4 regions of the Shinella sp. HZN7 genome follow, and region 1 is predicted to be linked to each of the others. Evidence: riboswitches for the same ligand, from Rfam matches in the RefSeq annotation. Region 1 holds a riboswitch; each other region holds the start of a gene.
The links. A riboswitch is a leader RNA that binds a small molecule or an ion and turns the genes downstream of it on or off. The one in region 1 is predicted to bind cobalamin.
Positions count from the first base shown of each region.

Region 1 (7,945 bases):
TCGGCATTGCGTTGCCGGAAATCTAGGGACGGACCGGCCGCGTTGCAAGGGCGGCGACCGCTTCGTCCTGTCTTGAGGCTCAGGCCGAGGGCTGTTTCAGCCGCTTCGACCACTCATCGGCCTTGCCCCTGCCGGCATCCTTCCAGGGCGAGCCCTTGAGGCCGAGTTTGCCGCGCAGCCCCATGGCCGAGATGATCAGCCGGTTCATGCCGGAGGCGATGAAGGGCAGCGAGGCGATGTGCAGGCCGGTGAACGGCAGGAAGGGATTGCGGCGCAGCGAGCCGTAGATCTCGATGCGCGTCGTCGTCTTGTAGCTCGGGCTGCGGGCATGGAAGCCGTGCGTGTCGGCGACGATCAAGGTGTTCGCCTTCACCGTCATCTTGACCGGCTGGCCGTAGCCCAGCGCCGTCAGCTCGTCCGGCATGATGCGCAGCGAGCCGCGCGCGGAATACTTGTTCTCGATCGCATCGGCATTCTCGCTGATGCGGCGCTCCCAGGCGAGGCGCTGCGGCGTCATCTCGTGCGAGCCCGGCACATAGGCGAACGGACCGTCCTCTTCGCCGACATCGCGCAGGAAGAGCCAGGCCTTGGCCGTCGGCTGGAACGTGTCGCTGTGCAGCGCGGTCTGCGGATCGGTCGAGCCCTGCGTGACGACGGACGGCAGCGCCATCACCACCTGCACGACGAGCAGCGGCTGGCCGGCATGGGACGAGACGTAGCGCAGGAGATTGGTGATGCGCGGGTCGTTGCGCGCCGCCTTGAAGCCCGGCAGGCTTTCGAGGTCGCTGTCGTCGATGATCGCGCGGCGCGTGACGGTGTCGCCCTGCAGCATGTCGTAGCGCTCGAAATCCCGTTCGGCGATCTCGCGGGTGACCGCCTCGAAGACCTCCGGGGACAGGAAGTTCTCGATCTTCACGAAGCCGTTCTCGGCATATTGCCGGCGGTATTCCGGGGCGACGAGGTTCTCCAGCTTCCTGCGGCGCCAGGCGGCCATGCGCATGGCGAGCGAGACGCGCTTTTCGTGCAGGCCCTTCCGGTTCAGCCATTTGCTGCCGATGATGGGATTGTCCGCGAAGGACTTTGCGCCGGACGCGAGCTGGAGCGCGTACCAGGGGCTGAGCAAGATGGAGGAAATCCGCATGAGTACCTGCCTGCAAGGGCCGGTTCCGCCCGGGGCGGTGCGCGGCAAGGGCGCAGACCGGCTGTTGAGTTTGCCGAGAGTGCTACACCAAGGCCCAGGGGAGATCAATTGCGGGGCACGGCCAAAAAGATGAATACGCAACTCATATTTTGTGCCCGGCGTTAATCACAAATCCGGGAGCACGTTGCGCTTCCCCCGCCACGGCCTATGATATGGGCTGCACATGCGGCCGGATCGCGGCCCATCCACATTCACGGGATCGATGATTTGAAAGGGCCTGTCCGCCTCCTCCTTGCCATTGCGACCGGGCTGACGCTCACGTTTTCGGGCGGCACGGCGGCGGCGGGCGTGTGCGAGCGGCTGCAGGCGGAGCTTGCCAACCTGCCCAAGGTGGTTGTCGATACCGCAAGCGCCCGCAAATATGCCGGCGCCATCGCCCGCCAGAACATCCAGCTTCGCAAGGCCCGGAGCGACCAGCGCCGCCTCGGCTGCTCGAGCGGCAGCATCCTCGTCATCGGCGGCGCGAATGCCGAGGCCTGCGACACGCTCGCCACGGTCATCGGCAAGATGGAGCGCAACCTCGACATCCTCGACAGGAAGCGGCGCGAATTTGCCGGTGGCACGTCCTCGCAGGGCAAGCGCAACCGCCTCACCGCCCTGCTCAAGAACAACGGCTGCGGCGACGAGGCGAGGGTCATGCCGGTCGCGGCGACCGAGACGCTGCGCGCGCTCGACGAAAAGCGCACCCTGCCGCTCGGCACCGCGCCGGAAGGCAGCGGGCGGCTGCAATTGCGCTCGCTCGGCGGCAGCAACGGCCACGGCAACCTGCGCACCGTCTGCGTGCGCACCTGCGACGGCGGCTTCTTCCCCATCTCGTCGGGCGCGACGCCGCTCGACTTCCGGCGCGACCAGAAGGTCTGCGCGATGATGTGCCCGCAGACCGAGACGGAACTGTTCTACCAGTCGATGACCAGCGGCCAGGAAACCGAGCAGATGACCTCCACCGTCACCGGCCGGCCCTATTACGAGATGCCGAACGCCTTCTCCTACCGCACGCGCGACCTCTCCAAGCCCGGCACCTGCGGCTGCAATCTTACGGCCTATTACCAGGAGATGATCAAGCGCGAGAAGGCGCTGAAGGGCGAGGGCGAAACGGCGCGCGCCGGCGCGGGAGACGACGCGGAGACCGGCTCGATCACCACCATCCGCACCCTGCCGAAGAAGGAAGAGACCCCGGTCAAGCTGCCGGCGAAGGTCGAGGAACGCGACTACGACCCGGCCAGCAGCAAGGTGCGCACGGTCGGCCCGGTCTTCCTGCCGGCCAACGAATCCGCCATCGACCTCGGCCGCCCGGTGGATGCCGGCGTCAACTGACGCCCTCCCCCGGCCAGCGCTCCTCGAACACCAGCTCTTCCAGCGGCAGGCGCTGCCGCCATCCCTTCACCGCCAGTTCCGGCTCGCCATAGAGCCGGTCGACGAAGCCGACGCAGAGCCAGGCGACGATCTCGACATGCCCGGGGATGCTGAGGATCGAACGGATGTCGCTGTCGTGGAAGATGCTGACCCAGCCGACGCCCACGCCTTCCGCCCGCGCCGCCAGCCACAGGTTCTGCACGGCGCAGACCGTGGAATAGACGTCCATGCGCGGATTGTGCGTGCGCCCGAGCACCACGCCGCCGCCGCGGGTCGGATCGCAGGTGATGCAGATCGACAGCGGCGCCTTCAGGATGCCCTCGAGCTTCAGAGCGCGATACTGCGCCTGCCGCTCGCCTTCGAACATCGCCGCCGCCTCGGCATTGGCCTTCAGGAAGGCCGCATGCACCGCCCGCCGTGTCTCTACGCCGCGCACCAGCAGGAAGTTCCACGGCTGCATGAAGCCGACGGACGGGGCGTTGTGGGCAGCCTGCAGCAGGCGGCCGACGAGATCGTCCGGCAGGGGATCGGGCAGGAACTGGTCGCGCACGTCGCGGCGCGTTTCGATGGCACGGTAGACGGCCTGCCTTTCCTCACGGGAAAAGGCGCCCGCCCGGACCAGAGGGTCCAAGGGTTCGCTTCGCATCGTCATCTCCCCAACAATGCGTCACAACCTGCCGCCGTCCGCGCGGTTCGGTCTATCGTGCCAGGCCGGTCTTCTGACTTCGGGTCACGCGGCCTGCACCTGCCTTCCCGGTTGAAAAACCAGTGGCAAAAGCCTGAATCGATTCAGGCTTTCATGGCGCAGACCATCCCCGTCACAGCGTTGGGCACGTTCCGGACCTGGGCCTTCCGCCCGCACCGGATTCCCGATTCTCCCGCCGAAGCGGGCACCTGACGCGAAGGATATGCGCACGGCGCGCGGGCGCGATCAAGCCCCGCGCGCGCCGCAAGCCGGCGCGTCTGCGCCCCAGACAGGCCTTGCCGGAAAGCCTATGGAAACAGGGCGCTGGGGAATTTCGGCACAGGCGGGTGCGAGCGGCCTCAAGCGGCGCGCGCCGCGCCGGCCTCGGCCACCGCCTCGCTGCCCATGTCGCCGGCATGGACGGCGCGGTTGCGACCGCCATTCTTGGCCGCATAGAGCGCCGCATCCGCCATCACCATCACGTCATGCAGGCTGCCGCCGTGGTCGGGGAACTGGGCGATGCCCGCGCTGCCGCCGATGGCCAGCAACTGCCCGTCATGGGCGATCGGAACTTGCGCATCGCGCACGAGGCCCTCGGCGAGTTCGAGGAGCGCCTCCCGGCTGAAGGCGCCGGTGAGCAGCACGGAAAACTCGTCGCCGCCGAGACGCGCGACCGAGCCGAGCGTGCCGATGCGCTCGGAAAAGCGCCGGGCGACGGCCTGCAGCACCGCATCGCCTGCCGCATGGCCGTGCCGGTCGTTGACGGCCTTGAACCGGTCGAGGTCGAGCGCGAGGATCGAGAAGGGCTGGTTCTCGCCCTTGCGGACGGCGCGGCGCACCTCCTCGTCGAAACCGCTGCGGTTCTTCAGCCCCGTCAGCGGATCGTGCCGCGCGAGGAAGGCGTTCTGCGCCTCGCTGCGCTGCAGCGCCTTGACGAGCGCGGAAAAGCGCAGCGTGACGAAGAGCATGACGCCGGCGAAGACCAGCACGAACATCGCGATCTGCGGCAGCGCCGATTTCCACACGAAGGTGCCCGGCATGTTCGGCCGCCAGGAGGCGACCATCGGATTGTAGCTGTCCGCGCCGACCGGCGTCATCACCAGCCCCGGCTCCTGCGTCACGATGGGCGTGAAGCCGAGATCGTGCACGCCGAGCCGCCGCTCGGTATTGGCCAGCATCTTCTGCGAAACGGGCTTGACGGTGATCAGCAGCGTCGGCTGCATCCGGCTGGCGGGAACGTAGAGCGACTTCGGAATGACGGCCTGCACGACGACGATGCTCATGACCCGGTCGATGAGGCGCATGCCCGAGACATGGATTTCCGGCAGCGCCGGCGTCAGGAGATCGGGATCCTCCTTGGCGCCCTTGACCTGCCAGCCGCCGCGATCGGGCGACAGCGCCTCGCGGTAGGCGCGCTCGGCCTTGAGGGTAAGGTCGCTCACCCAATGCAGCTTTTCGCGCGCCTTGCGTTCGGAGACCTTCTCGCCGCGATGGACGCCGAGCACCTTCTCGCCGCCCGGCGTGGTGAAGATCATCCAGGAGAAACCGAAATCGGCCCACATCCAGTCGCGGATATGGTCCCTTACGAAGACATCGCCCGGCATGCCGTCCTTCAGTTCGGCGAAGGTCTTGTCCCAGAAGGACAACTGGCTCTGATACTGCACCACCTGGTCGATCTGGTGGCCGAACTCGTTGCGCACCAGCGTGCGCTCGGTCTCGGCGACAAAACTGTCGGCCCGCTCGATCGCATAGTCGAGGACGAGATAATTCGCGACGCCGAACAGGAGGACGATCATCACCGCCGCCGTCCGGATCGCCAAACCAACTCCGCGTCGCCGCCTCGCGCGGCCCCCTTGTGCCTTGCCCGTCATCGTTTCCCTGCCTGTCCCCCGCCGGTTTTCCCGGCTTTGTTGAACGAAGGCTAGTTGAGAGACGGCAAAATTCGCTTAAGCGGGCTGGTGAGCGAAAACTTAACTCCGGCTGGCCGGATCTGGGAAGCCCGCCGGCTCCGTCTCCTCGCCCGCCGAGAGTTTCCGGCAGATCGACTGCATCAGCACGAGATCGCGCTGGTCGCGCCAGGTGGTGACGAAACCCCAGGCGAGGAGGAGCAGGATGCAGAGGAAGGCGACGCCGAGGACGACGAAGCCGCCGGTGGCAAGGCCGTAGAGGCCGAAAACCGCCGGCGTCGCGAAATAGGCGATCTGCGCCGAAAGCTGCCGTCCGGCCGAAAGGTCGCTCAGCGACCACAGCCGGATCAGCCGCATTTCCTCCTCGGTGAAGGCCGGGCGAGCGGCCGGCGCGTCGGCAGGCCCGTCCACGCCCTACCCCCGGTCGCGATAGCGGTTGGTGATCGGGTAGCGCCGGTCGCGGCCGAAATTCTTCCTGGTGATCTTCACGCCCGGGGCGGACTGGCGGCGCTTGTATTCGGCGATGTAGAGCAGGTGCTCGACCCGGTGCACCGTCGCCGCGTCGTGCCCGCGGGCGACGATCTCCTCGGTACTCATCTCCAGCTCCACCAGGCATTCGAGGATGTCGTCGAGCACCGGATAGGGCGGCAGCGAATCCTGGTCGGTCTGGTTGGGGCGCAGCTCCGCGGACGGCGCCTTGTCGATGATGTTCTGCGGGATCACCTCCCCCGTCGGCCCGAGCGCGCCCGGCGGCACATGCGCGTTGCGCCAGCGCGAAATGGCGTAGACCTGCATCTTGTAGAGGTCCTTGATCGGGTTGAAGCCGCCGTTCATGTCGCCGTAGAGCGTCGCATAGCCGACCGACATTTCCGACTTGTTGCCGGTCGTGACGACCATCGAGCCGAACTTGTTGGAGACCGCCATGAGGATGGTTCCGCGCGCGCGGCTCTGGAGGTTCTCCTCGGTGATGCCTTCCTCGGTGCCTTCGAAGAGCTCCGAAAGCGAGGAGAGGAAGCCGGTCACCGGCGCCTCGATCGGCACGATGTCGTAGCGGCAGCCGAGCAGCCGGGCGCAATCGGCCGCGTCCTTCAGCGAATCCTTCGACGTATAGCGGTAGGGCATCATGATGCAGCGCACCCGCTCCTCGCCGAGCGCGTCGACGGCGATCGCCGCGCAGATCGCCGAATCGATGCCGCCGGACAGGCCGAGCACGACGTTCTTGAAGCCGTTCTTGTTGACGTAGTCGCGGAAGCCGAGCAGGCAGGCGCGGTAGTCCGCCTCCTCCTTCTCGGGAATGCGCGACGTCGGCCCGCCGTCGCAGATCCAGCCGTCCGCACGCTTCTTCCAGGTGGTGAGCGCGACCGTCTCCTCGAACTGGCTCATCTGGAAGGCGAGCGACTTGTCGGCGTTGAAGGCGAAGCTGGCGCCGTCGAAGACCAGCTCGTCCTGGCCGCCGAGCTGGTTGGCGTAGAGCAGCGGCAGGCCGGTCTCGATGACCTGCTTCAGGGCGACCTGGTGGCGGATGTCGACCTTGCCGCGATAATAGGGCGAGCCGTTCGGCGACAGCAGGATTTCCGCGCCGCTCTCGGCCAGCGTCTCGCAGACGCCAAGCTCGCCCCAGATGTCCTCGCAGATCGGGATGCCGAGGCGCACGCCACGGAAATTGACGGGACCAGGCATCGCGCCCTGGTCGAAGACGCGCTTTTCGTCGAATTCGCCATAGTTCGGCAGGTCCACCTTGTCGCGCACCGCGATCACCTTGCCACCGTCGATGACGGCGACGGCGTTGTAGCGCCCCGTCTCGTCCTGCCGTGGAAAGCCGACGATGACGCCGGGACCGCCCCTGGCGGTGTCAGCGGCAAGATCGTCGACGGCGCGCCGGCAGGCCTTCAGGAAGGCGGGCTTCAGCACGAGGTCTTCCGGCGGATAGCCGGAGATGAAGAGTTCGGTCAGCAGCAAAAGGTCGGCGCCCTGCCGGGCGGCGTCCTCGCGGGCGGCGCGCGCCTTGGCGAGGTTGCCGGCGACGTCGCCGACGGTCGGGTTCAATTGCGCAACCGCGATGCGCAGCGTCGCCCTGCCCTGATCGGAGGTCATGTCTTGATCGGAAGTCATGTCTGCGGACCCATCTCCTGCTGGTGTCCGAGCCTGCGGCCGCGCGTCGCTGTCGCACTCTCGAACGGTCGACAAGCTCTTTAGAGCATGACGGGCGTTTTGGGAATGAAGGGCGGAACCTTTGCCGGCGCTTTCGGCGGAAATGTCCGGTTTTCAAAGGGTTCGACGCGCCACCGCGACCCTGCGGCGCAGGAACCAAAACAGGGGAAGAACGTTGCAGAAAACGTTCATCTCCTGTTCAAGATGACAACCGTATGACAGATACACGAAACTTTCATGAAATCTGGAGACGGCCTTGGCCCTGCTCACCTCCGCCACCGTGGCGATCAATGCAAGCGAAGAGATCGCCGTCGAGGCAGGCTTCTTCGCGCGCCACGCCAAGGCGCTCGCCGTCCTGCGTTCGCTTGCCGTTTCCGGGCTTCTCGCGCTCCTCACCGTCGTCGTCGTCGAACTCGTCACGCGCGGCTCGCTCGACCAGACTTGGATCTATTTCACCAGCCTCGGCCGGCCGGCCTGGACCACGACCGGCGTCTTCTTCCTGCTCTATCTCGCCATCGACGCCCTGATCGGCCGCCAGCACAAGGCCGTCCTGCTCGTCTCGCCGCTCGTCGTGCTGATGGGCGTGATCTCCCAGCAGAAGCAGGTCTTCCTCACCGACCCGCTCTATCCGACGGACCTGCTCTTCGG
Region 1 is NZ_CP015736.1:2,049,870-2,057,814, forward strand. Features, by position in the region: gene shn_RS09910 (phytanoyl-CoA dioxygenase family protein) at 80-1,141, opposite strand; gene shn_RS09915 (DUF2865 domain-containing protein) at 1,409-2,515, shown strand; gene bluB (5,6-dimethylbenzimidazole synthase) at 2,508-3,200, opposite strand; cobalamin riboswitch at 3,246-3,467, opposite strand; gene shn_RS09925 (diguanylate cyclase domain-containing protein) at 3,599-5,059, opposite strand; gene shn_RS09930 (ammonium transporter) at 5,210-5,557, opposite strand; gene shn_RS09935 (NAD+ synthase) at 5,561-7,240, opposite strand; gene shn_RS09940 (LTA synthase family protein) at 7,554-7,945, shown strand, end outside.

Region 2 (7,945 bases), 120 kb from region 1:
GCGCCGGGCTGCTTGCCGATTTCGGCATCGAGGGCGGCGGCTTCGATTACCGGGCGAGCGTCGATGCGGCGCTCGACGGCGTGGCGGCGGAGCTGGAGGCGGTTCTCGATCCGCGCTGGCTCGATGGCCTGATTAAACCGGCCTTCTGAAACGTTCAGACATCGGGTTCCTCCGCTGCCGGCCTGCCGCACCAAAGTTGCGCCAGAATTCGGTGCGAGGAGTGACGGAAATCCGCCCGGGATCGCCGGGCGCTTGCGCCTTCGCGCGATCCGAAAGGGTGGGATATATGGGTTCTGGACCTCTCGCACGCTCCGTTCTGGTGCGGCTCGGCATTGCCGGCATCGTCGGGTTGTCGCTCGCCGGCCAGCCGGCGGTCGCCTTTGCCCAGGCTGCGACCGGCAAGGAGGCCGGCAGCGCCGGCAAACGCTGGGAAGAGGAGTTCTCGCTCTGGCAGAAGGTCTCGGCCGGCAGCGATGTCGCGCAATATGAAGGCTATCTGAAGCAATATCCGAACGGTACCTTCGCCTCCATGGCGCGCCTGCGCATCGCCGAACTGCAGGCCGCCGCCAAGGCGAAGCCGGCGACGGGCGCCTCCGAGCAGGCCGAGGCGGATGCCAAGGCCAAGGCCGACGCGGCGGCGGCCGCCGAAAAGGCGAAGGCTGAGGAACAGGCTGCCGCGGAAAAGGCCAAGGCCGAAGAAGAGGCCCGCAAGACCGCAGAAGCCGAGAAAGCCAAGGCGGATGCGGAAGCGGCGCGTGTGAAGGCGGAGGAAGAGGCGCGGAAGGTGGCGGACGCCGAGAAGGCGAAGGCCGAGGCGGAAGCCGCGCGCCTGAAGGCCGAAGAGGACGCGCAGAAAGCGGCGGAAGCCGAGAAGGTGAAAGCCGAGGCGGAGGCGGCGCGGCTGAAGGCGGAAGCGGACGCCAAGAAGGCGGAGGAAGCCGCCGCGGCGCGCAAGCTTGCCGAGGAAAAGGCTGCGGCCGAGGAGAAGGCGCGCGCGGAAGCCGCTGCGGCGGAAAAGGCCCGCGCCGAAGAGGCCGCCCGCCTGAAGGCGGAGACGGAAGAGAAGGAAGCGGCCGCCCGCAAGCTTGCCGAGGAGCAGGCCGCCGAGGCCGAGCGGCTGAAGGCGGAGGCCGCTGCCGCTGCCGAGAAGGCCAAGGCGGAGGAAGCCGCCCGCCTGAAGGCCGAGGCCGAGCGCCAGAAGGCCGAAGAGGCCGCCGCCGCGGAAAAGGCGCGTGCGGAGGAGGAAGCCGCTGCCCGGCGCGAGGCCGAGACCCGGCGCGTAGAAGCGGAAAAGGCTGCCGCGGCCGAGAAGGCGCGGATCGAGGAGGAGGCCGCCGCTGCCCGCAAGCTTGCAGAGGAAAAGGCCGCCGAGGTGGAACGGCTGAAGGCGGAAGCCGCCAAGGCCGCTGCCGACGCCGAGGCCAAGGCTGCCGAGGCGGCCCGCCTTGCCGAGGAAGCCGAAAAACGCGCCGAGGAAGCGGCCGCCGCCGAACGGGCCGCGCAGGCGAACGACACCGCGGCCCGCGAAAACGAAGCGCAGGACGCGGACACGAAGAACCGCGGCCTTGCCGTAGAACAGGCCGACGATGCGGCGAAACGCGAGGAGGAGACCTTCCAGAAGGCCGTGCTCGACGGTTCGGAAAAGGCCTTCCGCGCCTATCTCGACGCATATCCGGACGGCCGCTTCGTCGCTGATGCGCGCGAGCGCCTTGCGGCGCTGGCAGACACGGCCCGGCAGGCGGCCAAGCCGAAGCAGGAAAGCGAAACGGCCACCGTCGAGACCGAGCGCAAGGCCGAGCAGCCGGTCGTCGATCGCCGCGAGGCCTATATGGATCGATCGACCCGCGTGCAGGCGCAGCGCTGGCTGAGCATGCTCGGCTTCAACACCTATGGCGTCGACGGCGTCTTCGGCTCGCGCACCCGCGCCGCGATCGCCGCCTGGCAGGGCTCGTCCGGTTACCGCGCCGACGGTTACCTCTCCCGCCAGCAGTACCGCGCCCTCCGGCAGGCGGCGCAATATGCCGAGGCCCGGCAGAATCGCCAGCGCCGCTACCAGCAGGACTATGACGTGCTCGAAGGCCCGGTCGACGGCTATTACGAGCGCTACTACCGCGACGACGGCTATTACAATGGCGGCGGTGGCGTGGTGATCATCCCCGGCTATTGAGATCGCGACGGCCGGACGGCGGTTTCAGCACAGGTGATGACGCTGCCGGTCGATTGACTTCGCAGGGGCGGAAGCATAATCATCCGGAATATTGGATGGTTCCCGGATCCGGAAACGGATCGGGGAGTAAATGGGAATGTGACGCGGCGGACCCAATCAGGGCGCTGCAATCACGGCCGACCCCGCGACTGTAGAGTGGCGAGGGACGCCCATCCGGACGGGAGGATCTGCGCGGAAAGGGGCAATGGTGCCTTCGCCCCGCGTCTTGACGACCAGCCGGAAAAGCCACTGGGTGGCATCGCGATCAGCAGAGGTTGGACGCCTCTTTCTCTACGAATCGTCCGCCTTTTCGCGATGCCGGAGCCTGGGAAGGCGAGGGTGCCCCGCAGGCGTTTTGGACGCCGGACGCTGCGAGCCAGGAGACCTGCCAGCCAATGTAAGGGCATTTCGTCCGACCTGGGGAGGTTTCCCCGCTGCCTGCACGGAGGTTGTCATGGCTGTTTCGACTACGTCTTCTGTTACCCTTTCCGCAAACGATCGTCTCGTCGCCGGTGTCCTCGCTCTCCTGCTCGGCGCCTTCCTGGTCTTCGGTGCCGGCCTTGCGAATTCCGCCGTGCTGCACGACACGGCCCACGATACGCGTCACTCCTACGGCTTTCCCTGCCACTAAGGAGTTCTTGACATGATCGTTCGTTATCTCCTGGCCGCCCTGGTGGCCGGGCTGTTCTCCGGCGTGCTGATGACGGCCGCCCAGGAGGCCCGTGTCGTTCCGCTCATCCTGCATGCCGAGGAGTTCGAGGGCGGCGACGAAGCCGCGCCCGCCGCGGAAGGCACGACGCCCGGCACGGAAGGCGCCGCCCAGACGCAGGACCATTCTTCGCTCGGCGCGGTCATCCTGGACGTCGCCTCGGCGCTCTCGCCGGTCTCCGTCGCCTATGCCCACGAGGGCGAGGACCACGAGGAGGGCGGCATCATGTTCGGCATGAGCCGGTTCTCCGGCACGCTGCTCGCCAACCTCGTCACGGGCGCCGGCTTCGGCCTGCTGCTCGCCGGCCTCAGCCTCGTTTCCGGCCATCCGATCACGGTGGCGAACGGCGCGCTCTGGGGCGCGGCGGGGTGGCTTGCCGTGCACATGCTGCCGGCCATCGGCCTGCCGCCGGAGCTTCCGGGCTTCCCCGCCGCCGATCTCGGCGACCGCCAGGTCTGGTGGATCGCGACCGTCATCCTGTCGGCGGCCGGCCTCTACCTGCTGTTCCTCAAGCAGAACATCGTCGCCAAGGTCATCGGCATCGTGCTGATCGCGGCGCCGCAGGTCTATGGCGCGCCGCAGCCGGGCGACATCTCCAGCAACGTTCCGGCCGTGCTCGGCGCGGAATTCGCCGTCGCCGCCCTGGCCACGACCCTGTTCTTCTGGATCGTGCTCGGCCTCTCGCTCGGCTTTGCCAACGAGAAGATCGCCAAGGCTGCCTGACATGACATCGACATCGCCCGGAGCCGTCCTGGTTCTGGGCGGTGCGCGTTCCGGAAAATCCGCTTTTGCCGAGAGGCTGGTCGCTAAGACCGGCCTCTCGCGTCATTATATCGCCACCGGCCGCGCCTTCGACGACGAGATGCGCGCGCGCATCGCAAGGCACCGGGAGGATCGCGGCGATGGCTGGCAGACGCATGAGGAGCCGCTGGCGCTCGCCGCGCGCATAAGGGACGTGGCGCGGGCCGACAGGGCCGTGCTCGTCGACTGCCTGACGCTGTGGGTGACGAACCTGATGCTGGAAGAGCGGGACATCGCCGCCGAATCCTCCGGCCTCCTGGAGGCCATCCGGCAGGCGCCCGGCCGCATCGTCCTCGTCTCCAACGAGGTCGGCCTCGGCATCGTGCCTGACAATCGCATGGCGCGCGAATTCCGCGACCATGCCGGGCGGCTGCACCAGCAGGTCGCCGCCCTCGTGCCTGAAGTCTATTTTGTCGCGGCCGGACTGCCGCTGAAAATGAAGGGTTGAGCCATGCTGCAACAGAAGATCCCCGCCACCGTCATCACCGGCTTCCTCGGCGCGGGCAAGACGACGATGATCCGCAACCTCCTGCAGAATGCGGGGGGGAAACGCATCGCGCTCATCATCAACGAGTTCGGCGATCTCGGCGTCGACGGCGACGTGCTGAAGGGCTGCGGCGCGGAGGCCTGCAGCGAGGACGATATCATCGAGCTCACCAACGGCTGCATCTGCTGCACCGTCGCCGACGACTTCATCCCCACCATGACGAAGCTCCTGGAGCGGGAGAACCGGCCGGACCACATCGTCATCGAGACCTCGGGCCTTGCCCTGCCGCAGCCGCTCGTCGCCGCCTTCAACTGGCCGGAGATCAAGACGCAGGTGACGGTCGACGGCGTCATCACCGTGGTCGACAGCGCCGCCGTCGCCGCCGGCCGCTTTGCCGACGATCACGACAAGGTGGATGCGCTGCGCGTTGAAGACGAAAACCTCGACCATGAAAGCCCGCTGGAAGAACTGTTCGAGGACCAGCTCACCGCCGCCGACCTCATCGTGCTCAACAAGACCGACCTGATCGATGCCGACGGCCTGAAGTCGGTGCGTGACGAGGTCGCCTCCCGCACCGCCCGCAAGCCCTCGATGATCGAGGCGAAGAACGGCGAGGTCGCCGCCGCCGTGCTGCTCGGCCTCGGCGTCGGCACGGAGGACGACATCGCCAACCGCAAGTCGCACCACGAACTGGAGCACGAGAACGGCGAGGAGCACGACCACGACGAATTCGACAGCTTCGTCGTCGAGCTGCCCGCCATCGCCGAGCCGGCCGCCTTCATCGAGCGCCTCAAGGGCGTGATCGCCGAACATGACGTGCTGCGCGTCAAGGGCTTCGCCGACGTGCCCGGCAAGCCGCTGCGCCTGCTCGTCCAGGCCGTCGGCAGCCGCATCGACCACTATTTCGAGCGCGCCTGGGCCCCCGGCGAGACCCGCGGCACCCGCCTCGTCGTCATCGGCCTGCACGACATGGACGAGGCCGCCGTGCGCGCGGCCATCGCCGCGGCGGTGTGAGTTTCGGCATGAGCATGCGGCGGTTCCCTTCCTCGGCGTTTCAGGTACGGTTTGGCCTTTTTGGGCGTGCCGTGCCGGTGGATCCTCGGGTCAAGCCCGAGGATGACGGAGGGGAGGAGAGGCCGCAGAGCCTGTCGATCGGTGCGGCAGGGACAACCGCGGCTGTTGTCCGCCGCCCCGTCCTTCTGTCGTCATCCTCGGGCTTGACCCGAGGATCCACCCTCCCGGCACGCCGGCAAAGGGGAGGCGCCGCATGCACCTCCTCCTAGCGCAGAAGGGCACCATCGCCGACGGCAGCGAGGCGATCGACCTTGGCCAGACGCCGGGCGACATCCTCTTTCTTTCCGCCGCCGACACGGAGCTCGCCTCCATCGCCGCCGCCCATCGCGCGCGCGACACGCAAACGCGGCTGCGGCTCGCCAGCCTCGCCACGCTCTCCCATCCGATGTCGGTGGACACCTATATCGAGCGCACCGCCCGCCACGCCAAACTCATCGTCATCCGCGCCCTCGGCGGCGCCAGCTATTTCCGCTACGTGCTGGAAGCGCTGCTGGCGACCGCCGTTGCCAACGGCATCAGGCTCGTGGCGCTGCCCGGCGACGACCGGCCGGACGAGGGCCTCGCGCCCTTCAACCGCATCGACGACACCGACCGCCAGACCCTCTGGGCCTATCTCAACGAGGGTGGCGCCGACAATGCGGACCGCTTCCTCGCCTATGCCGACGCCCTGGTCTTCGGCGGCGACAGGCCGGAACCGGCCACGCCGCTGGAAAAGGCCGGCATCTGGTGGCCGGGGCGGGGCGTGGTCGATATCGAGGCGTGGCGGGTGCTGGCGGCGCTCCCCCCTCTGGCCTGCCGGCCATCTCCCCCTCCGGGGGGGAGATCGATGGGGCAGCGGTTTCCTTCCCATCTGCCGGCCCGGCAGGTCCGGACGGAATTGCGGGCGTAAGACCTCGCTTCCTGCCGATCTCCCCCCCGGAGGGGAGATGGCCGGCAGGCCAGAGGGGGGATTGTCGGCACGGACCGGGAGGAGGGATTCGAACCTCCGACCGCCGCCATCTGCTTCTACCGCGCCTATGTCCAGAGCGGCGAGACACGCCCCGTCGAAATGCTGATCGAGGCATTGGCCGCCGAGGGTGTCCGCGCCCTGCCGATTTTCGTCTCCAGCCTCAAGGAGCCCGTCTCCATCGAGACGGTGCGGGCCGCCTTCGCCACGGCCCGGCCGGAGGTCGTGCTGAATGCCACCAGCTTTGCCGTGTCCGCCCCCGGCGCCGGCCGCAAGCCGACCGTGCTCGACGAGACGGGGGCGCCGGTCCTGCAGGTCATCTTCTCCGGCTCCTCGCGCGCGGCCTGGGAGGCCTCCGGCCAGGGGCTGACGGCGCGTGACCTCGGCATGAACGTCTCCCTGCCGGAAGTCGACGGCCGCGTGCTCGCCCGGGCCGTCTCCTTCAAGGCCGCCGCGCGCTACGACGAGCGCGTCGAGACGAACATCGTCAGCCTCGATCCGGTCGAGGACCGCATCCGCTTTTCCGCCCGGCTGGCCGCCGGCTGGGCGCGGCTGCGGCGGGCGGCGCCGGCGGAACGCCGCATCGCGCTCGTGATGGCGAACTATCCGAACCGCGACGGGCGCCTCGGCAACGGCGTCGGCCTCGACACGCCCGCCGGCACGATGGAGGTGCTGCGCGCGATGGCGGTGGAGGGCTATGCGGTCGAAGGCCTGCCGGCCGACGGCGACGCGCTGATCGCCCACCTGATGGCCGGCCCGACCAATGCGGCGGGCGACGGGCGCGAAATCCGCGAAACGCTTTCCCTGAAGCAATACAAGGCTTTCTTCGCCTCCCTTCCGAAAGGGATTCAGGCGGAGATGACCGCCCGCTGGGGCGCGCCGGAGGACGATCCCTTCGTCATCGGCGACGTCTTCGCCCTGCCGCTCGCCCGTTTCGGCGAGACGCTGGTCGGCATCCAGCCGGCGCGCGGCTACAATATCGACCCGAAGGACACCTATCATTCGCCGGACCTCGTGCCGCCGCACGGTTATTTCGCCTTCTATGCCTTCCTGCGCCGGCACTTTGGCGCGCATGCCATCGTGCACATGGGCAAGCACGGCAATCTCGAATGGCTGCCGGGCAAGGCGCTGGCGCTATCGGAGGCCTGCTATCCGGAAGCCGTGCTCGGCCCGGTGCCGCATCTCTATCCCTTCATCGTCAACGATCCGGGCGAGGGCACGCAGGCCAAGCGCCGTTCCGCCGCCGTCATCATCGATCACCTGACGCCGCCCTTGACCCGCGCGGAGACCTACGGCCCGCTGAAGGACCTCGAAGCGCTGGTCGACGAATATTACGACGCCTCCGGCGGCGATCCGCGGCGCATCAAGCTGCTGACGAAGCAGATCCTTGACCTCGTGCGCGATATCGGCCTCGACCGCGACGCCGGCATCGCCCGGGGCGATGGCGAGGAGACGGCGTTGCAGAAGCTCGACGCCTATCTCTGCGACCTCAAGGAAATGCAGATCCGCGACGGCCTGCACGTCTTCGGCGTTTCGCCCGAGGGGCGGCTTCTGACCGACCTGACGCTGGCGCTCGCCCGCGTGCCGCGCGGCCTCGGCGAGGGCGGCGAGGCGAGCCTGCAGCGGGCGATCGCGGCGGATGCGTTCCGGGGCTTACCCCCCTCTGGCCTGCCGGCCATCTCCCCCTCAAGGGGGAGATCGATGGGGGCACGCACCCTGTTC
Region 2 is NZ_CP015736.1:2,165,856-2,173,800, reverse strand. Features, by position in the region: gene shn_RS10490 (cobyric acid synthase) at 1-149, shown strand, start outside; gene shn_RS10485 (peptidoglycan-binding protein) at 287-2,167, shown strand; cobalamin riboswitch at 2,247-2,614, shown strand; gene shn_RS10480 (CbtB-domain containing protein) at 2,661-2,837, shown strand; gene shn_RS10475 (CbtA family protein) at 2,850-3,638, shown strand; gene cobU (bifunctional adenosylcobinamide kinase/adenosylcobinamide-phosphate guanylyltransferase) at 3,640-4,164, shown strand; gene cobW (cobalamin biosynthesis protein CobW) at 4,168-5,217, shown strand; partial or broken gene cobN (cobaltochelatase subunit CobN) at 5,471-7,945, shown strand, end outside.
Region 2: it holds a riboswitch for cobalamin, as region 1 does, so the genes downstream of both, shn_RS10480 (CbtB-domain containing protein) here and bluB (5,6-dimethylbenzimidazole synthase) in region 1, are expected to answer to the same signal.

Region 3 (7,945 bases), 340 kb from region 1:
CTTCGGCTCGATCACGCGGAAGTCGATGCCCTTGCGCGTGGCATAGGCGATCGCCTCTTCGCTCGTTTCGAATGTCAGCTTGACCTGCTGGTACATGTCGCCGGAACTCGTATAGCCCATGATCGGGTCGATCGTCCGCGGCTTCTCGGCATCGAACTCCAGGACCCAGAGATGAGTCTTGGCCTTGCCGGACTGCATGGCGGTCTTGGCGGGACGATAGATCTTCGCGGTCATCGAAGCGGCTCCAGAATTCTCGCATAGCGGCGCACCGTTCCGCCGGCGCGCGTTCGAGAATGCATAACCCGGATTCCGTAAAGGGGGAATGACCGAAAGCGCATTTGGCATCGAAACGCCCGCCGGACTGGAGAGATTCAAACTCCCGGCCTGTGGTCCCAAACGACCGACACGGCCTATGCGAGGTATCAGATTCTCAGTTTCGGCCCACACCGGGCGAGCGTTGATGCCCGTTGTGCTCCGTTGTTTCGGCGGCAAACCGTGCCGGGCACGCTTTGCTTCCTTGTCCGTGGAAATGCCCGCTCGATCCGCGGGAGTCAAGCAGGCATTTCAGTTACGCAGCCCTGCGCTCTTCCTTCCCTCCGCGCCAGGCCGCGGCCCAGTGAACAGGCGTTCGGAGCGAAGGTTCGCATGGGACGGGAGCGATCTGGCGACGCCCCCTCGCCTTTTCTCAGAAATCCCAGTCCTCGTCCTCGGTCGCCACCGCCTTTCCGATGACATAGGACGAGCCGGAGCCGGAGAAGAAGTCGTGGTTCTCGTCGGCGTTCGGCGAGAGGGCCGAGAGGATGGCGGGATTGACCTTGCAGGCCTCGGGCGGGAAGAGCGCCTCGTAGCCGAGGTTCATCAGTGCCTTGTTGGCATTGTAGTGCAGGAATTTCTTCACATCCTCGGTGAGGCCGACGCCGTCATAGAGCTCCTCGGTGTATTTGGCCTCGTTGTCGTAGAGCTCCAGCAGGAAGTCGAAGGCGAAGTCCTTGATCTCCTGCCGCTTTTCGGCGCTCAGGCGCTCCATGCCGCGCTGGAACTTGTAGCCGATGTAATAGCCGTGCACGGCCTCGTCGCGGATGATGAGGCGGATCATGTCGGCGGTATTGGTGAGCCTGGCGCGGCTCGACCAGTACATGGGCAGGTAGAAGCCGGAATAGAACAGGAAGCTTTCGAGGAAGACGGAAGCGACCTTCTTCCTGAGCGGGTCGCCGGAGGCGTATTGCTCCAGGATCAGCGCGGACTTGCGTTGCAGGAACTCGTTCTCCTCCGACCAGCGATAGGCGTCGTCGACATCCGGCGTCAGGCACAGCGTCGAGAAGATGGAGGAATAGGAGCGCGCATGCACCGCCTCCATGAAGGCGATGTTGGAGAGCACCGCCTCCTCGTGCGGCGTGGCGGAATCCGCCATCAGCGTCACCGCGCCGACGCCGTTCTGGATCGTGTCGAGCAGGGTCAGGCCGGTGAAGACGCGGATGGTGAGCTTCTGCTCCTCGGCTTTGAGCGTCGCCCAGGACGGGATGTCGTTGGAGAGCGGCACCTTTTCCGGCAGCCAGAAATTGCCGGTCAAGCGGTTCCAGACTTCGAGGTCCTTGTCGTCCTCGATGCGGTTCCAGTTGATGGCGCGCACGGCGCTGGCGGCCTTCGGGGCCTTGGTCTTCACTTGGATGTTCATGGTCGTCACCGATATCAGAGGGCGCAGGAGACACAGCCCTGCACTTCCGTGCCGGACAGCGCCATCTGGCGAAGGCGGATGTAGTAGATGGTCTTGATGCCCTTCTTCCAGGCGTAGATCTGCGCCCGGTTGATGTCGCGCGTCGTCGCCGTGTCGCGGAAGAACAGCGTCAGCGACAGGCCCTGGTCGACATGCTGCGTCGCCGCCGCATAGGTGTCGATGATCTTCTCCGGGCCGATCTCGTAGGCGTCCTGGTAATAATCGAGATTGTCGTTGGTCAGGTAGGCGGCCGGGTAGTAGACGCGGCCGATCTTGCCCTCCTTGCGGATCTCGATCTTCGAGACGATCGGATGGATCGAGGACGTGGAGTGGTTGATATAGGAGATCGACCCCGTCGGCGGCACGGCCTGGAGGTTCTGGTTGTAGAGCCCGCCCTGCATGACCGCGGCCTTCAGCTCCAGCCAGTCCTCCCGGGTCGGAACATGGATGCCGGCCGTTTCGAAGAGCGCCTTCACCTTTTCCGTCGCCGGCAGCCATTCGGCCTCGGTATATTTGTCGAAATAGTCGCCGGAGGCGTATTTCGAGTTCTCGAAGCCCTTGAAGCTGACGCCCTTCTCCACCGCCAGCCGGTTCGAGGCGCGGATGGCGTGGTAGGTCACCGTGTAGAAATAGATGTTGGTGAAGTCGATGCCTTCCTGCGAGCCGTAGAAGATGCGCTCGCGGGCGAGGTAGCCGTGCAGGTTCATCTGGCCGAGGCCGATGGCGTGGCTGTCGTCATTGCCCTTCTCGATAGAGGGAACCGAGGAGATGTGGCTCATCTCGGAAACAGCCGTCAGCGCGCGGATGGACGTCTCGATGGTCTGGCCGAAATCCGGCGAGTCCATCGCGGCGGCGATGTTGAGCGAGCCGAGATTGCAGGAGATGTCCTTGCCCATCCTGGCGTAGGACAGGTCGTCGTTGAATTCGCTCGCCTCGCTGACCTGCAGGATTTCCGAGCAGAGATTGCTCATGGTGATGCGGCCGGCGATGGGGTTTTCCCGGTTCACCGTGTCCTCGAACATGATGTAGGGATAGCCCGACTCGAACTGGATCTCGGCGATGATCTGGAAGAAGTCGCGCGCCTTGATCTTCTTCTTGCGGATGCGGCCGTCCTCGACCATCTCGCGGTACTTTTCCGTCACCGAGATCTCGGTGAAGGGCACGCCGTAGACTCGCTCCACGTCATGCGGCGAGAAGAGGTACATGTCCTCGTTGTTGCGGGCGAGCTCGAAGGTGATGTCGGGAATGACGACGCCGAGCGACAGCGTCTTGATGCGGATCTTCTCGTCCGCATTCTCGCGCTTGGTGTCGAGGAAGCGCATGATGTCAGGATGATGGGCGTGGAGATAGACCGCGCCAGCCCCCTGCCGTGCGCCGAGCTGGTTGGCGTAGGAGAACGAATCCTCCAGGAGCTTCATGACGGGGATGACGCCGGAGGACTGGTTCTCGATCTGCTTGATCGGCGCCCCCATCTCGCGAAGGTTGGTGAGCGACAGCGCCACGCCCCCGCCCCGCTTGGAAAGCTGGAGGGCCGAATTGATCGAGCGGCCGATGCTCTCCATATTGTCCTCCACGCGCAGCAGGAAGCAGGACACGAGCTCGCCGCGCTGCTTCTTGCCCGCATTGAGGAAGGTGGGCGTCGCCGGCTGGAAGCGGCCGGACATGATCTCGTCGACGAGGTCGCGGGCAAGCGCCTCGCTGCCGCGCGCCAGCGTCAGCGCCACCATGCAGACGCGGTCCTCGTAGCGCTCCAGGTAACGCTTCCCGTCGAAGGTCTTCAGCGTATAGGACGTGTAGTACTTGAACGCCCCGAGGAAGGTCGGGAAGCGGAACTTCTTGTCGTAGGCGCGGTCGAAGAGATCGCGCACGAAATTGAAGGCATACTGGTCGAGCACCTCCTGCTCGTAATAGCCCTCCGTCACCAGATAATCGAGTTTCTCCCGGAGGTTATGGAAGAACACGGTGTTCTGGTTGACGTGCTGGAGGAAATACTGCTTGGCCGCCTGCCTGTCCTTGTCGAGCTGGATCTTCCCCTCCTCGTCGTAGAGGTTCAGCATCGCGTTCAGCGCGTGGTAGTCCAGCGCCGTGATTTCCGGGACCTTCGCCGGCTTCTCGCCCGTGCGCGGCACCAAAGAGTTCATCGTGTCCAAAATCGTTCCAGTCCCTGTCTGACGTTGTCGACGTCCTCATCCGTGCCGAGCAGTTCGAAACGGTAGAGGAACGGCACGGCGCATTTCGCGGCGATGATGTTGCCCGCGACGGCGTATCCCGTGCCGAAATTGGTGTTGCCCGCCGCGATCACGCCGCGGATCAGGCTTCGGTTGCGCGGATTGTTGAGGAAGCGGATGACCGGTTTCGGCACCGCCCCCTTCTCCCCGCCCCCGCCATAGGTCGGCGAGACCAGCACGAAGGGCTCCTCGACTTCCGGCGGTTCCTCCGCCGCATCGACCGGCAGGCGCAGGGCGTCGATGCCGAGCCTTGCCACGAAGCGGCGGGTATTTTCCGACCGGCTGGAGAAATAGACGAGCCCGGCCATGGCCCCGGCTCAGGCGAGCGCGCTGATCATGTCCGGGCGAAAGCCGGCCCAATGCCGCTCGCCGGCAATGACCACCGGAACCTGGCGGTAGCCGAGGCCCTGCACGAGGGCGAAGGCCTCGGCATTCTCGGAGATATCGACGATGCTGTAGTCGATGCCCTGGCGGTCGAGCGCGCGGGTGGTCGCGGTGCACTGGACGCAGGCGGGCTTGGAATAGACGGTGATCGACATGGCTTTCCTCGTTTTTTTTCAATCAGGCATGGGAAATCGTTCGGCCATCCGCCGATGGCCGTGCGATGAATTTCAAAGGGTACGGGCGGCTGTCTGCCGACGGCCGGGCGCGGGGCGCCGCCTACTCGCGCGGAGGAACTGGAAACAGGATCGACATGACCTCACCCCGAGACATTGCAGCAGGGTATCGGGGAGACGGCGGGGCGGCATCCTTCCGCAGCCCGACGCTCGCCATCCGGACACCCCGCCCGTGGACGTTCATGGACGAGGCAGGTCTCCTGGCTTGCGGGTCGCCGCATCCGTTCGCCTTCCCAAGGCATTGGCGCCTCAGTGGCTTATTCGAACGAATGCTCGCCGCTTACAGTTGCGGGGGCAGCTCCGGACAATCGCGGCCATCATGGCCGCCCCGGATTCCCGTCTTAGCCTTCGATCCTCTCGAATCGAAGGAACCTCGAACACAAGATATAGTAGACGAGGTAAAAAATGCGTCAATCACTATGATGGCTTATCAACGGTTTCGTCACGGCGGACGGGAACGGGCCGGTCCCGGCCGTCCACCGCGACCATGACGAAGCGGCCCTTCGCCGTGCAGGCGCGCGCGCCGCTCATCAGGTCTTCCGACCACAGTTCGACCGCGACGGTCATCGACGTGCGCCCGACGCGAACGACGGTCGCGACGGTGTCCACGATCGCCCCCACCGCGACCGGCGCGCGGAAATCGACCCGTTCCGAAGCGGCGAGCACCGTGATGCGCCGGCCGTGGCGTGTCGCCGCGACGAAGGCCGCCCTGGTCATGGCGGCGAGCGCCTCGCCGCCGAACATGCGGCCGAAACTGTTCGCCTGGTCGGCGAAAACGATGTCGCTCGCGCATGGGCCGAGGCCGGCCTCCTCCCGCACCGCCGCCACGGGCGGAAGGCACCAGCCCGGCGCTGCATGCGGCGGCGGAACGGCGACCATGCTGAAGCTGCCCCGCGTGCACAGCCGCCGCTCGCCGCTGACGAGGCCCTCGGCCACCATCTCCACCTCCACCGTCATGGATTTGCGGCCGACGCGCGTGACGCGTGCCACGAGTTCGACCAGTTCCCCGACACGCGCCGGGGCCTGGAAATCGACGCGATCGACGGACGCCGTCACGAAAGGCACGCGCCCGTGGCGGGTGGCGGCGATGAAGGCGATACGGTCCATCAGCGCGAGCCCCGCGCCGCCGAAGAGCGTTCCGTGATGGTTCGTATCGCCGGGAAAGACCAGGGCGATGAGACGGCTGGGCGGTGCCGGGATCGCTCCCGGCACCGCCGTGTCTTCGAGCGCGCGGCTCATCGCGCCGTCACCGCGGCGTCCTGCGGGCCGTCGGCATCGCGCAGGCGCCGAGCGGCCTCGACCATGTTGACGAGCGCCGGCCTCACCTCCTCCCACTTGCGGGTCTTGAGGCCGCAATCCGGATTGACCCAGAGCTGGCGATCCTGAAGGCGCTGGCGGGCGAGCGACAGGAGACCGGTCATCTCCTCGGTCCCGGGCACGCGCGGCGAGTGGATGTCGTAGACGCCGGGGCCGATCTCGTTCGGATACCGGAAGTTCCGGAACGCATCGAGAAGCTCCATCTTCGAGCGCGAGGTCTCGATGGAGATCACGTCGGCATCCATCGCCGCGATGGCCGGGATGATGTCGTTGAACTCCGAGTAGCACATATGGGTGTGGATCTGGGTTCCGTCCGCCACGCCGCTGGAGCACAGGCGGAAGGCTTCGACCGCCCAGTCCAGATAGTGCCGCCAGTCCTTGTGGCGGAGCGGCAGGCCTTCGCGAAGGGCGGCCTCGTCGATCTGGATCATCTTCGCGCCGGCCTTTTCGAGGTCCGACACCTCGTCGCGGATGGCAAGCGCGATCTGCCGGCACGTTTCGCTGCGCGGTATGTCGTCCCGCACGAAGGACCAGTTGAGGATGGTCACCGGCCCGGTCAGCATGCCCTTCACCGGCTTGCGGGTGAGCGACTGCGCATATTGCCACCAGCGCACGGTCATCGGGTTCGGGCGCGAGACGTCGCCGAAGATGATCGGCGGGCGGACGTAGCGCGAGCCGTAGCTCTGCACCCAGGCATGCCGGGTGAAGGCGAAGCCGGAAAGCTGCTCGCCGAAATACTGCACCATGTCGTTGCGCTCGAACTCGCCGTGCACCAGCACGTCGAGGCCGATCTCCTCCTGCCAGCGGATGGCGGCCGCCGTTTCCCTGCGCAGGAAGGCCTCGTAGTCCTTGTAGCTCAGCGCGCCCCCGGCATGGGCCGAGCGCGCCTTGCGGACATCGCTGGTCTGCGGGAACGAACCGATGGTCGTCGTGGGGAAGAGCGGCAAGGCGATGGCATCCGCCTGCGCCGCGCGGCGGTCCTCGAAAGCGCTTGCACGCGTCTTCATGCCCGCGTCGATACCGGCGACGCGCCCCCGGACGAGCGGATCCGTCACCTTCGGGGAGGAGGCGCGGGCGGCAATCGCCTGCGCGGCATCGTTCACCGCTTCCCGCACGGCATCCTTGCCTTGCGCCAGTCCCCTGCCGAGCGTTGCAAGCTCGCCGAGCTTCTGCGTGGCGAAGGCAAGCCAGGTCCTGAGGTCCGCATCCAGCGCGGTTTCAAGCTCCAGGTCGATCGGCACATGCAGCAGCGAGCAGGAAGCCGCGACCGCGACGGCATCGGCCCCGCGTGCGGCGACGACCGGCGCCAGCCGATCGAGAATGGCGGCAAGATCGGCACGCCAGATGTTGCGCCCGTCGATGACGCCGAGCGACAGGACCTGATCGGCCCGCACCGTCCTTGCGACCGCGTCGAGCTGTTCCGGGGCGCGCGCGAGATCGATGTGAAGGCCGGCCACCGGAAGCGCGGCGGCCGCTTCGAGATTGTCGGCCAGCGCACCGAAATATGTCGTCAGCATCACCTTCAGGCCGGGCGCAGCCTTGGCAAGGCGGTCATAGGCAAGCTTGAAGGCGTGGCGTTCGCCTTCGGTAAGGTCGAGCGCGAGGATCGGCTCGTCGACCTGCACCCAGTCCGCACCGGCCGCAGCGAGCCTGCGGAACAGTTCCTCGTAGACGGGGAGCAGACTTGCGAGAAGGTCGAGCGGCTTGAACGTCGCCGGCCGGGCCTTGGCAAGCTTGAGGAAGGTGACCGGGCCGAGCACGACCGGACGCGTATGGATGCCGAGTGCCTTCGCTTCCAGGAAATGGTCGACGGGTTTCTGCGAGGTGAGCGTGAAGACCTGGTCCTCGACAATGTCAGGAACCATGTAGTGATAGTTCGTGTCGAACCACTTGGTCATTTCGAGCGCCGGAACGCCATGGCCGCGATGGGCATGGCCGCAACCGACGGGACCGTCGCCCTCGCTGCCGCGGGCCATCGCGAAATAGAGGGAGAGCGGCACCTCGCCGCCCGTCCAGCCATAGACGGCGGGGATCGCGCCGACCATGACGGCGGTATCCAGCACATGGTC
Region 3 is NZ_CP015736.1:1,709,866-1,717,810, reverse strand. Features, by position in the region: gene shn_RS08330 (ETC complex I subunit) at 1-234, opposite strand, end outside; gene nrdF (class 1b ribonucleoside-diphosphate reductase subunit beta) at 686-1,675, opposite strand; gene nrdE (class 1b ribonucleoside-diphosphate reductase subunit alpha) at 1,690-3,855, opposite strand; gene nrdI (class Ib ribonucleoside-diphosphate reductase assembly flavoprotein NrdI) at 3,852-4,250, opposite strand; gene nrdH (glutaredoxin-like protein NrdH) at 4,260-4,481, opposite strand; cobalamin riboswitch at 4,732-4,950, opposite strand; gene shn_RS08305 (acyl-CoA thioesterase) at 4,977-5,798, opposite strand; gene metE (5-methyltetrahydropteroyltriglutamate--homocysteine S-methyltransferase) at 5,795-7,945, opposite strand, start outside.
Region 3: it holds a riboswitch for cobalamin, as region 1 does, so the genes downstream of both, nrdH (glutaredoxin-like protein NrdH) here and bluB (5,6-dimethylbenzimidazole synthase) in region 1, are expected to answer to the same signal.

Region 4 (7,945 bases), 2.0 Mb from region 1:
ACCTCGCCCTTTTCCGCGTCGATCACCGGGCGGTTGATCGGGTGGTGCAGCTTGCCGACGAGCTTCGTCACCGCATCGCGCATCAGGCGTGTGTCGGAATCGAGCGTCATGACGTATTTCACGTCCGCCGGCACGATGTTGGCGCCCGGCAGGAAGGTGGTGTCGCCGTCGCCGCGCAAGAGCAGATTCAGCTCGTGCAGCTTGCCGCGCTTGCGCTCCCAGCCCATCCAGCAGCCTTCGGAGGGATTGTAGAGGCGGCGGCGGTGTAGCAGGTAGAAACGCGTCCGGCCGTCATAGGCGTAGCGCGCGGAGAGTGTCGCGATCTCGCGCTTGGCGTAGTCGAGCACGTCGAGGTCGGCCGGAGATTCCTCCACCTGGCTGTCGGCCCAGTCGCTGAGCAGCGCGAAATAGATCTCGCCGCGCGGATTGGCGAGGTAGTGCACTTCGAGATTGCGCACCAATTCGTCGACGTGGTCGCGCTTGGAGATCAGACAGGGCACGACGACGAGCGTGCGCGCATCCTCGGGAATGCCATCCTTGAACTCGTAGCCGACGAGGCGCGAGGGCGTGACGAAGAAGGTGACGAGCGTGTTGAACAGGCCCGTCGCCCCCTCCGAAGCGGGCAGGGCGAAAAGCACCAGCATGATCAGCCAGGCGCCATCCGGGATATCGAGCTGGTCGAGGAAATAATAGACCGCGATCATCGCCAGGAGCGTCAGCAGGATGTTCGGGCCGGCGATGGCGAACCAGTCGAGCTTGCGGCCGAAGCGCACGATGCGCTGGACGATCGACGGGCGGTAGCCGATGCGCTTTTCGAGCAGCTTGCGCTTCTTGCCGACGAGGAAGGCCGCGACATTGGCCTCGTAGTCGGGGTCTTCCGCGTGGGCGGCAGCATCTTCCGCCGTCATCGCCAGCGCCGTCTCGGTCACCTCCAGCTCGGTCTTGCCGGAGCGGCGGGCGAAACGCTCGATCGTGTTGCGGTACTTGTTGCGCGAGCCGAAATCGAGGTCGCTGTAGTCGGACCCCTGGCGCAGCGCCTCGTCGAGGCGGCTGACGCTCTCGAACCAGACGGGCCATTCCGTGTCGTCCACCGCACGCAGGCTCTTGATGAGCGAGCTCATCGTCACATTGCCGGAGGACAGGCGGTTGTTCTCCGCGACGATCAGCTCTTCGAGGTCGCTGCCGCGGCTCTCGATCTTGCGTTCCAGCCACTGGATCACCGCGCCGGAGGCCGTCAGGCCATCGCGCAGGCGATAGAGGAGCTGGATCACGAAGGTGTTGTCGTCGATGAAGCTCTCCAGCGACTGGAGATGCGCGATGGACTTTTCCGGATCGTTGAGGCGGATCAGCTCATCGGCCACCTCGTTGGCCTTGAAGCGCATTTTCCGTGAACGCTCGACGCGGCTGGAAATGCGGCGGAGGTTTTCGAGCAGTACGAAGCGGATGAAGGAGGGCAGCGCCCAGAGTTCGCCGATCTTCAGCGCGTCGACCTTCTGGAACCCCTGGACGAAGGCCGTCAGGCCCTCGTGCGAGACGCCGCTATGGGTATGCGCGACATAGAGCCAGGCGAGCGCCAGCGTGCGCGGCATCACCTGCCCTTCGACCTCGATGGTCGGAAGCTGGCGATAGAAGCGGCGCGGAAAATCGCGGCGGACCTCCTGGATCGCCTCTTCGACGACATAGTAGTTGTCGAGCAACCATTCGGCCGCCGGCGTGATCTGGGCGCCCGCCTCGACATCCTTGGCCGTCGCGCGATAGACGCGGAAGATTTCCTTCTCGTTTTCCTTGTGCCGGGCGCGGAACTCGAAGGGCTGGAAGCCGGGCAGCGGCGCGCTCTTGTCGCGCGCCAGGGCCTCACCGCATTCGGCCAGCTCTTCCAGCGTCAGATAGGTGGCGCGGATCGAATCGTTATAGTCGATCTGCTTGGCGTCAGCATCGCGCGAGGCGGCTTGCGGCGTATTGTGAAGGGGCATGTTTCTGATTCTGGATCCGGCCATGTTGAACCATCCGGCAACGGCCTTTGTGCCGAACGGTTTCTTGCGGACAGGCTTCATCTCGGTGCCGCGATCAGCCATGCGACCAAACAGCGCCCCGACGGCGCGGATGGGGTGGACATGGCTCAGGCGACACGCTGGTAGGCATCCTGGCCGCGTGGTGCATGAAAACGGCATTTTTTAGCCGTAAGGACAGAGACTTGCAACATGTCAACAGGACCGGATGGCACAGCATTGACCCTCATTTGCGGTTTTGGTGAATCGCCCGCCCCGCGTAAAGGGCGAGGGGGCGCATAGAACCGGTGGATGCGAAATGCCCGAGGTCGATAAAAGTTCCCAACGCCCTTGTCGCGCCTGTGCATGACCGATCCCGCCATTGACTTGCAGCCTCGCCCAAGCCAGTCTGCCGGCGTCAGGGTCTTCCGAGTCGATCGGCTCGGAGGCTAAGAGGGAAGCCGGTGCGATGCTCCGAAAGGAGCGCCAAGACCGGCGCTGCCCCCGCAACTGTGAACGGCGAGCTGCTGTCGCTCCAGGCCACTGGTGGATATCACCGGGAAGGCGAGACAGACGCGATGACCCGCAAGCCAGGAGACCTGCCCTGACAGTCGTAACGTCCATGGGCGGGGTGTCCCAGTGGTGCGCTTGCTTTTCGCCCTCCGGGCGAAGTTCCAGCAGCGTGCGTCCGGTCATCCCCCAATTTTCCGATTGGGGAAGAAAATGCTTGCCATCACCAATGACGGTCCTTCCGGCACCGGAAAGCCGGAATCCATCTTCATCTCCTGGCTGCTCTGGCAGCCGCGCGGCGCCGACCTTGCCGTCGAGGCGCTGAAGGAGGTGCAGAAACTTTCGCGCTACGAGAAGGTCGATCCGGATATCGCCCGCCTGAAGGCGCTTTTCGCCTCGCTGGCCGGGTCGGATCGGCTGGTGCACTGACCACAGCCGCATAAAGACATATTGACATAAAGATATCTTTATGTGATCTCCGGTGCAGGATTATTGCACCGGAGGGCTTTGCCATGGCCAAATCGCACCTGGACACCCTGTTCGGCCCCGAACTGCCGCCGCGCGACGGACGCGAGATCCTCGCCGCCCTCCAGGCCGCCGCGCGCGAGCGCATCCTCGTGCTCGACGGCGCCATGGGCACGGAAATCCAGACGCTCAAGCTGGTGGAGGAGGATTTCCGCGGCGAGCGCTTCGGCGACTGCGCCTGCCACCAGCAGGGCAACAACGATCTCCTGACGCTGACCCAGCCGGCGGCGATCGAGGACATCCACTATCGCTATGCGCTCGCCGGCGCGGACATCCTGGAAACCAACACCTTCTCCTCCACGACCATCGCCCAGGCCGACTACGGCATGGAGGACATGGTCTACGAACTCAACCGCGACGGCGCGCGCCTTGCCCGCCGCGCCGGCCTCAGGGCCGCCGAGAAGGACGGACGTCGCCGGTTCGTCGCCGGCGCGCTCGGCCCGACGAACCGCACCGCCTCCATCTCGCCGGACGTCAACAATCCCGGCTACCGCGCCGTCACCTTCGACGATCTGCGCATCGCCTATGCCGACCAGGTGCGCGGTCTCATCGACGGCGGCGCCGACATCATCCTCATCGAGACGATCTTCGACACGCTGAACGCCAAGGCGGCGATCTTCGCCACCCGCGCGGTCTTCGAGGAAAAGGGAATCGAACTGCCCGTCATGATCTCGGGCACGATCACTGACCTCTCGGGCCGCACGCTCTCCGGCCAGACGCCGGAGGCCTTCTGGAATTCGGTGCGCCACGCCGAGCCCTTCTCCATCGGCCTCAACTGCGCGCTCGGCGCCAATGCCATGCGCGCCCATCTCGCGGAGATCTCGTCCGTCGCCCAGACCTTCGTCTGCGCCTATCCCAATGCCGGCCTGCCGAACGCCTTCGGCAAATATGACGAAACACCGGAGGAAATGGCCGCCCAGATCGAGGGCTTCATGCGCGATGGCCTCGTCAACATCGTCGGCGGCTGCTGCGGCTCGACGCCGGACCATATCCGCGCCATCGCCGCGGCCGCCGCGCGCCACTCGCCACGCGAAATCCCCGACATCCCGCGCCACATGCGCCTCTCGGGCCTCGAACCCTTCACGCTGACCGAGGCCATCCCCTTCGTGAATGTCGGCGAGCGCACCAACGTCACCGGCTCGGCGAAATTCCGCAAGCTGATCACCGCGGGCGACTATGCCGCGGCGCTCGATGTCGCGCGCGACCAGGTGGCGAACGGCGCGCAGGTCATCGACATCAACATGGACGAGGGCCTGATCGATTCCACAAGGGCAATGGTGGAATATCTCAACCTCATCGCCGCCGAGCCCGACATCGCCCGCGTTCCGGTGATGATCGATTCGTCGAAATGGGAGGTGATCGAGGCGGGCCTGAAATGCGTGCAGGGCAAGCCGCTGGTCAACTCGATCTCGCTGAAGGAGGGCGAAGAAGCCTTCCTGCATCACGCCAAACTGGTGCGCGCCTATGGCGCCGCCGTCGTCGTCATGGCCTTCGACGAGAAGGGCCAGGCCGACACGAAGGCGCGCAAGGTGGAGATCTGCACCCGCGCCTACAGGCTGCTCACCGAAGTCGCCGGCCTTGCGCCTGAAGATATCGTCTTCGACCTCAACATCTTCGCCGTCGCGACGGGCATCGAGGAGCACGACAATTACGGCGTCGACTTCATCGAGGCGACGGTCGAAATCACCGCGACGCTGCCGCATGTCCATGTGTCCGGCGGCGTCTCCAACCTTTCCTTCTCCTTCCGCGGCAACGAGCCGGTGCGGGAAGCCATGCACGCCGTCTTCCTCTACCACGCCATCCAGGCGGGCATGGACATGGGCATCGTCAATGCCGGCCAGCTCGCCGTCTACGATACGATCGAGCCGGAACTGCGCGAGGCCTGCGAGGACGTGGTGCTGAACCGCGCACCGAAGGCCGGCGGCACCGCCACCGAGCGCCTGCTCGACATCGCCGAACGCTTCAAGGGCACTGCCGGCAAGGAAGCCAGGGAACGCGACCTCGCCTGGCGCGACTGGCCGGTGGAAAAACGCCTCGAACATGCCCTCGTCAACGGCATCACCGAATTCGTCGAGATCGACACGGAAGAGGCGCGGCAGAACGCCGAACGCCCGCTGCACGTCATCGAAGGCCCTCTGATGGCCGGCATGAACGTCGTGGGCGACCTCTTCGGCGCCGGAAAGATGTTCCTGCCGCAGGTCGTCAAATCCGCCCGCGTGATGAAGCAGGCCGTCGCCGTTCTGCTGCCTTACATGGAGGCCGAAAAGCTCGCCAATGGCGGCGGCAGCGAACGGCAGAGCGCGGGCAAGATCCTGATGGCGACCGTCAAGGGCGACGTGCACGACATCGGCAAGAACATCGTCGGCGTCGTGCTCGCCTGCAACAATTACGAGATCATCGACCTCGGCGTCATGGTGCCGGCGACGAAGATCCTCGAAACGGCGAAGGCCGAGAAGGTCGACATCATCGGCCTCTCCGGTCTCATCACCCCCTCGCTCGACGAGATGGTGCATGTCGCCTCGGAAATGGAGCGCGAAGGCTTCGACATCCCCCTCCTCATCGGCGGGGCGACGACGAGCCGCGTGCACACGGCGGTGAAGATCCATCCGCGCTACGACCGCGGCCAGGCGGTCTACGTCACCGACGCCAGCCGCGCCGTCGGCGTGGTCGGCTCCCTGCTGTCGGCCGAGATGAAGCCCGGCTATGTCGAGACGCTGAAGGCCGAATACCGCAAGGTCGCCGATGCACATGCGCGTAGCGAGGCGGAAAAGCAGCGCCTGCCGATCGCCAGGGCCCGCGCCAACGCGTTCAGGGCGGACTGGTCCGCCTATGAGCCGAAGCCGCCCTCCTTCCTCGGCACCCGCGTCTTCCAGGACTGGGACCTGGCGGAGCTTGCCCGCTATATCGACTGGACGCCGTTCTTCCAGACCTGGGAGCTGAAGGGCGTCTATCCGAAGATCCTCGACGACGAGAAGCAGGGGCCTGCCGCCCGCCAGCTCTTTGCCGATGCCCAGGCGATGCTGGAGAAGATCATTTCGGAAAAATGGTTCACGCCGAAGGCCATCGTCGGCTTCTGGCCGGCCGGCACGGTCGGCGATGACATCCGCCTCTTCACCGACGAGACGCGAAGCAAGGAACTTGCCACCTTCTTCACGCTGCGCCAGCAGCTTTCCAAGCGCGACGGGCGGCCGAACGTGGCGCTCTCCGATTTCGTCGCGCCCATCGACAGCGGCAAGCACGACTATCTCGGCGGCTTCGTCGTGACGGCGGGCATCGGCGAAATCGCCATCGCCGAGCGCTTCGAACGGGCGAACGACGACTACAACTCGATCCTCGTCAAGGCGCTCGCCGACCGCTTCGCCGAGGCCTTCGCCGAACGCATGCACGAATATGTGCGCAAGGAGCTCTGGGGCTATGCGGCGGAGGAGACCTTCTCGCCCACCGACCTCATCGGCGAGCCCTATGCCGGCATCCGCCCCGCGCCGGGCTATCCCGCCCAGCCGGACCATACGGAAAAGACGACGCTCTTCCGCCTGCTCGATGCCGAGAGGGAAATCGGCGTCGAACTCACCGAAAGCTATGCGATGTGGCCCGGCTCCTCCGTCTCCGGCCTCTACATCGCCTCGCCGGAAAGCTACTATTTCGGCGTTGCCAAGGTGGAGCGGGACCAGGTGGAGGACTATGCCCGCCGCAAGGGCATGGCCGTCACGGAGGTGGAGCGCTGGCTCGGCCCGGTGCTCAACTATGTGCCTGTAACCGCGCGGGAAAACGCGGCCTGAGCTTCCTCAGGCCGTCGCGAGGTTCAGAAGCACGGCCATCCCGTAGCTCACGACGACCAGCACGCCGAGCGACAGGACGACCGCGGCCGTCACCCGCGGACCTGCCCGCATCACGCGCCTGAGGTCGATGCCGAGGCCGAGGGCGGCCATGGAGAGGATCGTCAGCACGGTCGCGGCGCGCGCCATGCCTTCGGCAAGCCCCGCATCGATCACGCCGAAGCTGCGCGCGGCGAGCATGGCGAGGAAGCCGAGGATGAACCACGGCACCAGCCGGTGCAGCGCCGGGCGACGGCCGCTCTCCTTGCCCGCGGCGAGCGAGAGGAGGAAGATCACCGGCCCCAGCATCAGCACGCGCACGAGCTTGACGAAGGTGCCGATCTGGATGCTGAGCGCGGAGACCGGGGCGGTGGCCGCCAGCACCTGCGGCACCGCATAGACCGTCATGCCCGCCATCACGCCGTAGCCCGTCGCCGACAGGCCGAGCAGCGGCACCAGCACCGGCAGCAGCAGCACCGTGACCATGCCGAGAACGGCGGTGAAGGCGATGGAGGAGGCGACGTCCTCCGCATCCGCATGAATGACCGGCGCCGTCGCGGCAATCGCGGAATTGCCGCAGATCGAATTGCCGCAGGCGACCAGCAGCGCGACGGTGCGGGAAAGGCCGAGGCCGCGCCCGATGGCATAGCTTGCCAGGAGCACCACGCCCACCACCGCCGCGATCGCCCCGATCAGCGGCCAGCCCATGCCGGCGATCGCCGTGGCGCTGACGCCCGCGCCGAGAAGCACGATGGCGATCTCGAGGAAGTATTTCGCGGAGAAGGCGATGCCGGGATCGAACACAGCCGGCCGCCTCAGCAGCAGCCGACAGGCGGCGCCGAGGAGGATCGCCAGCACGAGCGCCTCGATCCACGCCCCGCCGGCAAGCCGTATTTCCAGCCGTTCGGCGAGCACTGCGAGGCCCGACACGAAGCCGGAGAGGAGCACGCCGGGCAGAAGTACGCGAATTCCAAGGATTGCTGGTTTGTTAGGTGAATTTTCCATGCGCGGACGATGCGCTTGAAAACCTATTCGATCCATCGGTAAATATCGGACATTTCATTCGACTGGATCGAACAGATGATGACGCTGGAACAGCTCCGGATC
Region 4 is NZ_CP015736.1:4,062,919-4,070,863, forward strand. Features, by position in the region: gene shn_RS19535 (GH36-type glycosyl hydrolase domain-containing protein) at 1-1,973, opposite strand, end outside; cobalamin riboswitch at 2,393-2,610, shown strand; gene shn_RS19540 (hypothetical protein) at 2,712-2,927, shown strand; gene metH (methionine synthase) at 3,011-6,802, shown strand; gene shn_RS19550 (YeiH family protein) at 6,809-7,843, opposite strand; gene shn_RS19555 (LysR family transcriptional regulator) at 7,922-7,945, shown strand, end outside.
Region 4: it holds a riboswitch for cobalamin, as region 1 does, so the genes downstream of both, shn_RS19540 (hypothetical protein) here and bluB (5,6-dimethylbenzimidazole synthase) in region 1, are expected to answer to the same signal.